Linked DNA regions of Cytobacillus luteolus. The protein of the gene in region 2 interacts with the protein of the main gene of each other region in a pairwise test. Links are inferred from orthologs where the notes say so. Each region holds a gene or a part of one and is shown on either strand. Other genes may lie near its edges.

Region 1 (4,476 bases), on a different replicon or contig from region 2:
TTTATGTGACCTCTCTTTGCTTAATTCACTATCTCGAGGGCTCATAAACTCATTTATGCGTCCTCACTTTGGTTATTTCACTATCACGAGGGCTCATAAACTCATTTATGCGTCCTCACTTTGGTTATTTCACTATCACGAGGGCTCATAAACTGTTTTATGTGACCTCTCTTTGCTTATTTCACTATCACGAGGGCTCATAAACTCATTTATGCGTCCTCACCCTACATATTTCACTATCTAGAGGGCTCATAAACTCATTTATTCGACTTCACTTTACTAATTCCACTATCTCGAGGGTTTATAAACTTATTTATCCGACCTCACTTTGTTCCTAAACAAAAAACAGACGTCTACTAAACGTCTGCCATCTCAATTATACTAAGCTACTCATATGGTCTTTAACTTCTTTAATGCCCTCTAAGCTTTCGAATAGATTGTTTGGGTCTAAGAGAGTTAATAATCGGTTATCTAAATTAGCAACACCTAGGAAATAGGATGTTTTTTGATAAGCTAATAGATTAAGTTGCTTTATCTTTTCCTCAGGAATATCAATAATTTCCTTCGCATCATCAACAATTAAGCCAACTGAAAGATCCTCAGTCTTAGTAACAATCATTCTTGTCTTTTCGGATTCTGGGGTAGCTTTTTCATAAAGAATAATTCCTGTATCAATAACCGGAATCAATTCTTCCCTAATTGTTACAACACCTTTCATATAAGCAGGCATTTGGGGAATTAATGTAGAAGCTTGAAGCCTTTCAATTGAAATTACATTTTGAACTGGAATACCATACTCTTCATTCCCAACTTGGAATACAACGACCTTACGCTCATCCATCTAATCCACCTCTTTTTGAGTGATTTTTATGTATACATGACCTTTTTACTAGTAGTTTTATTCTACTATAATAGACGAAAAGTATAAATAAAAAAATAAAAAAGAGAAACTACCTTATTTTAAAGGTAGTTTCCACTCAAATTCTACTTTGCAACCTCTTCAATGATAGCAACAACTAATTCCGTTGTTTTTACTAGTTCTTCAATTGGCATTCTTTCATTCGTTGTATGAATTTCTTCATAACCGATTGCTAGATTAACGGTTGGTATGCCATGGCCAGCAATCACGTTAGCATCACTGCCTCCACCACTTTGCTGTAGCTCTGAAGTTCTGCCGATTTTCTCAGCGGCGCGCTTAGCAACTTCAACTACATGGTCACCATCTGCATACTTAAATCCTGGATACATCACCGTAATTTCAACATCAGCACGTCCACCCATTTCAGCAGCAACCGTTTCAAACGCTTCTTTCATTTTAGCAACTTGTGCTTCCATTTTTTCTCCAACTAAAGATCGTGCTTCAGCCAAAATATCAACTCGGTCACACACGATATTCGTTTGAGTGCCACCTTCAAAGCGTCCAATATTAGCTGTAGTTTCCTCGTCTATTCTACCTAGAGGCATTCTAGAAATAGCTTTTGCTGCAATCGTAATCGCAGATACACCCTTTTCAGGAGCCACTCCCGCATGAGCTGTTTTTCCATGAATCGTCGCTTTTACCTTTGCTTGCGTTGGTGCTGCAACGATGATATTTCCAACTTTACCATCGCTATCAAGAGCGTAACCGAATTTAGCTTTTAAAAGTGCTGGGTCAAGAGCCTTTGCACCAACTAATCCTGATTCTTCACCAACTGTAATGATGAATTGTATCGTACCATGAGCTATATTGTTTTCTTTTAGAACCTTGATTGCTTCTAACATCGCAGCTAAACCAGCTTTGTCATCTGCACCTAGAATTGTCGTTCCATCTGTAACGATATAACCATCTTGTATCGAAGGTTTGATTCCTTTACCAGGTACAACTGTATCCATATGAGAAGTAAAATAGATTGTATCTACACCCACTTTTACTCCATTTAACGTACAAATTAGATTTCCTGCACCATGTCCTGTTACTCCAGTCGTGTCATCCTCGAATACTTCAACGCCAAGTGCAGAGAATTTCTCTTTTAGTACTTTTGCAATTTCAGCTTCATATTTTGTTTCAGAATCTACTTTTACTAATTCTAAAAACTCTTCAATAAGACGATTTTGGTTAACCATATGACTTATACCTCCAGTTAAAATACGATGTAATATCGAATAAAATTCTACTCCACTAATTACCCTTAGTACTAAATGTGGTCTTATAATGGAATGTTGCCGTGTTTCTTTTTAGGTCTATCCTCTTTTTTATTACGGAGCATCTCTAATGCCTGGACAATTTTAATACGCGTTTCGCGTGGGTCAATTACGTCATCTACCATACCTTGGCTTGCGGCAACATATGGATTCGCAAACTTCTCACGGTATTCTTCGATTTTTTGAGCACGAGTTGCTTCTGGATCACTGCTTTCTGCAATTTCACGAGCAAAAATAATATTGGCTGCCCCTTGAGGCCCCATAACAGCAATTTCAGCGTTAGGCCACGCGAAAACTAAATCAGCACCAATTGATTTACTATTAAGCGCAACATAAGCTCCACCGTACGCTTTTCTAAGAATAACAGTCAATTTTGGAACAGTAGCTTCTGAATAAGCGTATAAGATCTTAGCTCCATGTCTTATAATACCACCATGCTCTTGTTTCACACCTGGGAAGAAGCCAGTTACATCTTCAAATGTAATAATCGGAATATTAAAGGAGTCACAGAATCTAATAAACCTTGAAGCCTTATCAGAAGAGTCAATATCAAGTCCACCCGCTAAAACCTTAGGCTGATTGCATACTAGGCCAACCACTTCTCCTTTAATTCTAGCCAACCCAACGACGATATTTTTTGCAAAGTCTTTATGAATTTCCATAAAGCTTTTCTCGTCAACAACCTGCTCTATTACTTTTCGAACGTCATAAGGACGAAGCGCATCGAAAGGAATTGCATCGGTTAAGTCTGGACGATAATCATCATTGCCTTCTGTTTCAATACGCGGTGCTTTTTCTTCATTGTTTTGTGGTAAATAACTTAGAAGCTTACGAACCTCAGCAATTACTTCTTGCTCTGTTTGCCCCGAAAAATGTGCATTACCACTGATTGTATTATGTACTTTTGCTCCTCCTAAATCCTCAGAGCTAATCTTTTCACCAGTAACTGTCTCAATTACCTTAGGACCTGTGATAAACATTTGGCTAGTTTTTTCAACCATAAATACAAAGTCAGTGATGGCAGGAGAATAAACAGCACCTCCAGCACAAGGGCCCATAATAACGGATATTTGAGGAATAACCCCTGAGTAAATGGCGTTACGATAAAAGATATGACCATACCCATCTAACGAAACAACACCTTCTTGAATTCTAGCTCCACCAGAGTCATTTAACCCAACGAAAGGTGCCCCATTTTTTGCAGCTAGGTCCATAACATTTGCTATTTTCTTGGCATGCATCTCCCCTAATGCTCCACCAAACACAGTGAAATCTTGTGAAAATAAGTAAATTGGACGTCCGTTTACTTTACCATAGCCTGTAACGACTCCATCTCCAGGGCCTTTTTTACCCTCTAGACCAAAATCGCGGCTACGATGCTCTATAAAAGGATTAAGTTCAACAAATGTCCCTTCATCTACAAGTAATTCAATTCGTTCACGTGCAGTTAGCTTACCTTTTTCATGCTGTTTTTCAATTCTCTCATCTCCGCCACCTAACTCAACTTCTCTACGACGGTCATATAGTTCATTTATTTTTTCATAGATGTCTATCATTCTAATTCTCCTCCTTCTTCTTCTTTTCACAAAGCTCATAAAGCACATTGCCGGTTGATTTTGGATGCATAAAGGCAATTTGAGCACCACCGGCTCCAGGTTTTGAAGTTTCATTAATCATTTGTATGCCCTCAGCCTTCATTTGCTGTATTCTTTCTTCAATTGAGTCAACACTTAGGGCAATATGATGAATTCCTTCACCACGTTTTTTTATAAAACTAGCGATTGTACTCTCCTCGCTTATTGGTTCTAGCAACTCTATTTTCGACTCACCAATTTTTATAAATGCTACTTTTACTTTCTGGGATTCTACTGTCTCAATACCTTCTAAAGTCAGCTTTAGTGTTTCAATATAGAATGGTAATTGTTCCTCAATATTGGAAACAGCAATTCCTATATGGTCTATTTTTTTTATCATAAAACAAAGCTCCCTCCCAACCGAGCGCTCGCTCATAGATGTAAACGGATTCATTAAAACATATTTACTATTTTAGCATGAACTGACACAAATTTGTCTATTTTCAGCAAAATCAAACCTGTATGTAGAAGTATTTTCAACTTGTCCACTTATCATATTCGGGGTAGAATATAAGGTATAAATATGTTTTAAGGGGGATCCTATGTCTCGTAAAACTCAAAAAATAGTAGTTTATTTAATGATTGGAACAATGGTGATTACAACATTATTAGCTGGAGCTAGTATGTGGCTATAGCAAGTACGTGAAAAAGGGTGATTCTC
Region 2 (5,524 bases):
AACTCAGAAGATGCAGCATCCATTGCAAGCTTCACTTGCTCACCTGGTTTGTAGCCTGCTTTTTCAATTGCAGTCATAATTGTTTGAAGAGCTTCTTCATTTGAACCTAAGTTTGGAGCGAATCCACCCTCATCACCAACAGCTGTGTTTAATCCTTTTTCTTTTAAAACAGCTTTTAAAGCGTGGAAAATTTCAGTTCCCATACGTAAAGCTTCTTTAAAAGACTCAGCTCCTACAGGCATTACCATGAATTCTTGGATGTCCACGTTGTTATCAGCATGCTCTCCACCATTGATGATGTTCATCATTGGAGTTGGAAGAGTTTTAGAATTGAATCCGCCTAGGTATTGGTATAATGGAATTTCTAAGAAATCAGCAGCAGCATGTGCAACAGCCATTGATACACCTAGGATTGCATTTGCACCAAGGTTTCCTTTGTTTGGAGTGCCATCAAGCTCGATTAACGCTCTGTCGATTGCCACTTGCTCTGTTACGTCAAAGCCAACAATTTCTGGAGCAATCTTTTCATTTACATTATGTACTGCATTTAGTACACCTTTTCCTAAATAACGGCTTTTATCACCATCACGTAATTCTACTGCTTCGTGTTCACCAGTAGAAGCACCACTTGGAACGATCGCACGACCAAATGCACCTGACTCTGTATAAACTTCTACTTCAACAGTTGGGTTCCCACGTGAATCTAATACTTCGCGAGCATATACATCAACAATAATTGACATGAATAATCTCTCCTTATGTAAATTAATTTTTAATTAAACTTATGCCTGTCATTTCTAAAGGCTTACTAACTTTTAATAAATCCAAAACAGTCGGAGCTAAATCTCCCAATATGCCATCCTGACGTAATTCGATTCCATCTTGCGTAACGATAACTGGAACAGGATTGGTCGTATGAGCTGTCATTGGAGTTCCTTCTAACGTGATCACTTCATCTGCGTTGCCATGGTCAGCAGTAATAATTGCCGTTCCACCTTTAGCAATGATAGCATCTACAATCTGACCTAAGCATTCATCTACTACTTCGATTGCTTTAACTGTAGGTTCCAACATTCCTGAATGTCCAACCATATCTGGGTTTGCAAAGTTTAAGATGATTGCGTCATGCTTATCTGCTTTTATTTCTTTTAAAAGAGCATCCTTCACTTCATATGCACTCATTTCAGGTTGCAAGTCATACGTTGCAACCTTTGGAGAGTCAATTAATATTCTCTCTTCTCCAGGAAACTCCGCTTCGCGCCCTCCGCTCATAAAGAAAGTTACATGCGGATACTTTTCAGTCTCTGCAATTCGTAGCTGCTTTAATCCATTTTGGGCTAAAACTTCACCAAGTGTATTATCCAAATTCGTTGGTTTGAATGCTACATAACCTTGAACGGTCTCACTAAAGTGGGTTAGGCACACAAAATTTAAATCCTTAGGATGTTTCTCTCCACGTTCAAATGACCTAAAATCTTCGTTCGTAAATGTATTCGAGATTTGAATCGCACGGTCAGGACGGAAGTTATAGAAAATAACAGCGTCATTATCCTGGATCGTAGCAACTGGTGAACCATCTTGTTTTAAAATAACAGATGGTAAAACGAATTCATCATAGATGCCATTTTCATAGGAATCGTTGACACATTCTAGTGCACTTTGATACGTTGGTCCTTCACCATACACCATCGCTCGGTATGCTTTTTCAACACGTTCCCAGCGCTTATCACGGTCCATCGAGTAGTATCGACCAGATATCGTAGCAATTTCACCAACACCTATTTTTCTCATCTCTTCATTCAATTCTTCAACATATTGTTTCGCTGTTTGAGGTCCAACATCCCTACCATCTAGAAATCCGTGTACATACACATTTTTTACACCTTCAGCAGCTGCTAGCTTTAACAATGCATATAGATGCTGAATATGACTATGTACACCTCCGTCAGATAACAAGCCGAATACATGAAGGTTGGAGTTTTTCTCTTTAGTATGAGTCATTGCCTGAAGGAATGTTTCATTTTGTTCAAATTCACCTTCACGAATCGCAACATTTACTCTCGTTAAACTTTGGTAAACCACTCGTCCAGCACCAATATTTAAATGCCCAACCTCTGAATTCCCCATTTGTCCTTCTGGTAAACCAACAGCTTCCCCGCTAGCAACTAATGAAGCATGAGGATATTGATTCCAGTAACGGTCAAAGTTTGGCTTATTTGCATGGGTTACAGCATTTCCCTTTGTTTCTTCACGTAGCGCAAATCCATCTAAAATAATGAGAGCAACTGGCTTATTACTCATTATTACCTGCCTCCAACAATTGTAGGAAACTCGCAGCCTCTAAGCTTGCACCACCAACTAATGCACCATCGATATGTGGTTGAGATAGATATTCTTTAATATTCGTTGGTTTAACACTTCCACCATACTGAATACGAACATCATCAGCTACAGCGCTTGAGAATTGCTCAGCTACAATTTTACGGATGTAACCACACGTCTCGTTTGCTTCTTCTGCAGAAGATGACTTACCTGTGCCTATTGCCCAAATTGGTTCATAAGCAATTACGACATTTTTGGCTTGCTCTTCAGTTAAGCCAGTTAGTGCCTTTTGAATTTGTGAGCCCACAATTTCATTTGTTTGTCCTGCTTCACGTTGTTCTAATGTTTCACCACAACAAACAATCGGTGTTAACCCATGCTGGAAAGCTGCAAGTGTTTTCTTGTTTACTGTTTCATCTGTTTCTGCAAACATTTCACGGCGCTCAGAATGCCCGATAATTACGTAGCTTACTCCTACATCCTTTAAGGCAACAGGGCTTACTTCGCCTGTAAACGCGCCACTTTCTTCAAAGTGCATAGTTTGAGCACCGATTTTTAATTCTGTACCTTTTGCGCTTAATACTAATTGTGCTAAAAATAGTGAAGGTGCACATACGACTGAATCTACAACTTGTGATGATGGAATAAGACCTTTTACCTCATCAACAAATGAAGTAGCTTCTGAAAGAACTTTGTGCATTTTCCAGTTTCCTGCGATAATTGGCTTCCTCATGCTACACCTCTCTCATTTCGTTTTTTAAAAATTAGCGATCGTTTAAAGCAACCACTCCTGGAAGTGCTTTGCCTTCCATGAATTCTAGGGATGCTCCTCCGCCTGTTGAGATGTGGTCCATTTTTTCTGCATAATTAAATTTCTCAACAGCTGCTGCAGAATCTCCACCACCTATGACGGTGTATGTATTTTCTGCATTAGCAAGTGCTTGTGCTACAGACTTCGTACCATTTGCAAATGCTTCTAGTTCAAACACGCCCATTGGTCCGTTCCAAATAACTAGTTTAGAGTTAGCAATCACATCACTATATAATTTGCTAGTTTCAGGTCCAATATCCAAGGCTTCCCAATCAAATGGAATCGAATCGATTGCAACTACTTTTGTATTTGCATCATTTGAAAAGTCATCTGCAACGACAGCATCAACCGGCATGTAGAATTTAACGCCTTTTTCTTTTGCTTTTTCCATAAAGGACCTTGCTAAATCAACTTTATCTTCCTCTAGAAGTGACTTACCTACTTCATGGCCTTGTGCTTTTACAAATGTATAAGCTAGTCCACCACCGATAATTAAGTTATCAACTTTTTCTAGTAGGTTTTCGATCACTCCGATTTTATCTTTAACCTTTGCTCCACCAATGATTGCTGTAAATGGTCTATCTGGGTTTGATAGAGCTTTACCTAATACCTCAAGTTCTTTTTCCATTAATAAACCTGATACAGCTGGTAGGTAATTCGCAATTCCTTCTGTTGATGCATGAGCTCGGTGTGCTGCACCAAAGGCATCGTTTACATAAATATCTGCTAACTCTGCAAAAGACTTTGCTAATTCTGAATCGTTCTTTTCTTCTCCAGGATAAAAACGTACATTTTCAAGTAGTAAAACATCACCTTGATTCAATTCCTCAATCTTCTGTTTTACCGAATCCCCATACGCTTCATCTGTTTTATGTACTTCTTTTCCTAACAGTTCACTTAAACGTCCAGCCACTGCTGTTAAGCGCATTTCCTCAACAACCTCACCCTTGGGACGTCCTAGATGACTAGCTAATATTACCTTCGCGCCTTTTTCAGTTAAAAACTGAATGGTAGGAAGTGCTGCGCGGATTCTTGTATCATCTGAAACTGCGCCATCTTTCATCGGAACATTAAAATCAACACGGCAAAATACTCGTTTTCCATTTACTTCGATATCTCTAACCGATTTTTTGTTCATTTAATACCCTCCGTTTCCATATTGTTTGTTCAAGAAGGAGGACAAAAAGAGCCGAGAAGTTCGAGGAAGTGCAGCCTCCGAGCACCAGAGCGTATGCTTATAATACGTGAGGAGTGGAGGAGCAAGCTGACGAAGAAATTCGACAGTTATTTTTCCCGGACTTTTTGAACAACCTCTAATACTTAAAAATAGGAGAGGGGTATCTGCCCCTCTCCCCTTTGTTTAACACCAACATCTATTATAGTATTAGTTTGGTTAATATACCAAGAAAATCCAAGGCTATTTTTCGACAGAAGAACGATCTTATAAACCTTTTGAAGCGATATAGTCAACAAGGTCAACTACACGGTGAGAATATCCACTTTCGTTATCATACCAAGAAATAACTTTAACCATGCTTCCTTCCATTACCATTGTAGATAATGCATCGATTGTTGAAGAAGCTGGGCTACCGTTGTAGTCACTTGATACTAATGGCTCTTCGCTATAGTAAAGGATTCCTTTTAACTCATTTTCAGAAGCTGCTTTAAATGCTGCATTCACATCTTCAGCTGTAACATCTGTGTTAAGCTCAGCAACAAGGTCAACTAATGAAACGTTAGGAGTTGGTACACGCATTGCTCCACCATTTAGTTTTCCTTTTAATTCTGGAAGAACTAATGAAACTGCTTTTGCTGCCCCAGTTGAAGTTGGGATAATATTTTCTGCAGCGGCACGAGCACGACGATAGTCTTTATGTGGTAAATCTAGAATTTGTTGGTCATTTGTGTATGAGTGAACAGTTGTCATCATTCCACGTTTAATACCGAATTTATCATTAAGTACCTTTGCAAATGGTGCTAAACAGTTTGTAGTACAAGATGCATTCGAGATAACGTGATGGTTAGCTGCATCATAATTTTCATGGTTTACACCCATTACAATTGTGATATCTTCATCTGACGCAGGAGCTGAGATGATTACCTTTTTAGCACCAGCTTCTAAATGTTTAGCTGCATCTGAACGCTTTGTAAAACGACCAGTTGATTCAATAACTACATCAACACCAAGGTCTCCCCAACCTAATAAAGCTGGATCACGTTCTGCTTTAACTAAAATTTCTTTCCCATTTACCACTAGGTTTGTGCCATTAACAGATACTTCAGCATCAAGTTTGCCGTGAACTGTATCATATTTTAATAGATGTGCAAGCATGTTAGCATCGGTTAAATCATTTACAGCCACAACATCAATGTTTGGGTTGTTTAAAGCTG

What was found. The genes of interacting proteins can lie anywhere in the genome.
Region 1: the proteins of tpiA (region 2) and J2Z26_RS08670 interact in binary tests that used the Escherichia coli proteins (3 or more experiments, as listed by UniProt). The link is inferred for Cytobacillus luteolus from one-to-one orthologs.

What each region holds. Positions count from the first base shown.
Region 1 is NZ_JAGGKM010000003.1:57,911-62,386, reverse strand. The notes cover bases 45-2,980. They hold J2Z26_RS08670 (tripeptidase T), read right to left. Parts: upstream 2,104-2,980; coding sequence 985-2,103; downstream 45-984. Other genes in these bases: J2Z26_RS08665 (acyl-CoA carboxylase subunit beta), read right to left, coding at 2,187-2,980; J2Z26_RS08675 (chemotaxis protein CheW), read right to left, coding at 377-841. Outside these bases: more of J2Z26_RS08665, read right to left, coding at 2,981-3,737; mce (methylmalonyl-CoA epimerase), read right to left, coding at 3,739-4,155; stressosome-associated protein Prli42, read left to right, coding at 4,358-4,450. UniProt on the Escherichia coli protein: Cleaves the N-terminal amino acid of tripeptides.
Region 2 is NZ_JAGGKM010000005.1:372,584-378,107, reverse strand. What follows is about bases 1,175-4,075. They hold tpiA (triose-phosphate isomerase), read right to left. Parts: upstream 3,056-4,075; coding sequence 2,294-3,055; downstream 1,175-2,293. Other genes in these bases: J2Z26_RS16300 (phosphoglycerate kinase), read right to left, coding at 3,087-4,075; gpmI (2,3-bisphosphoglycerate-independent phosphoglycerate mutase), read right to left, coding at 1,175-2,301. Outside these bases: eno (phosphopyruvate hydratase), read right to left, coding at 1-743; more of gpmI, read right to left, coding at 766-1,174; more of J2Z26_RS16300, read right to left, coding at 4,076-4,271; gap (type I glyceraldehyde-3-phosphate dehydrogenase), read right to left, coding at 4,575-5,524. UniProt on the Escherichia coli protein: Involved in the gluconeogenesis. Catalyzes stereospecifically the conversion of dihydroxyacetone phosphate (DHAP) to D-glyceraldehyde-3-phosphate (G3P).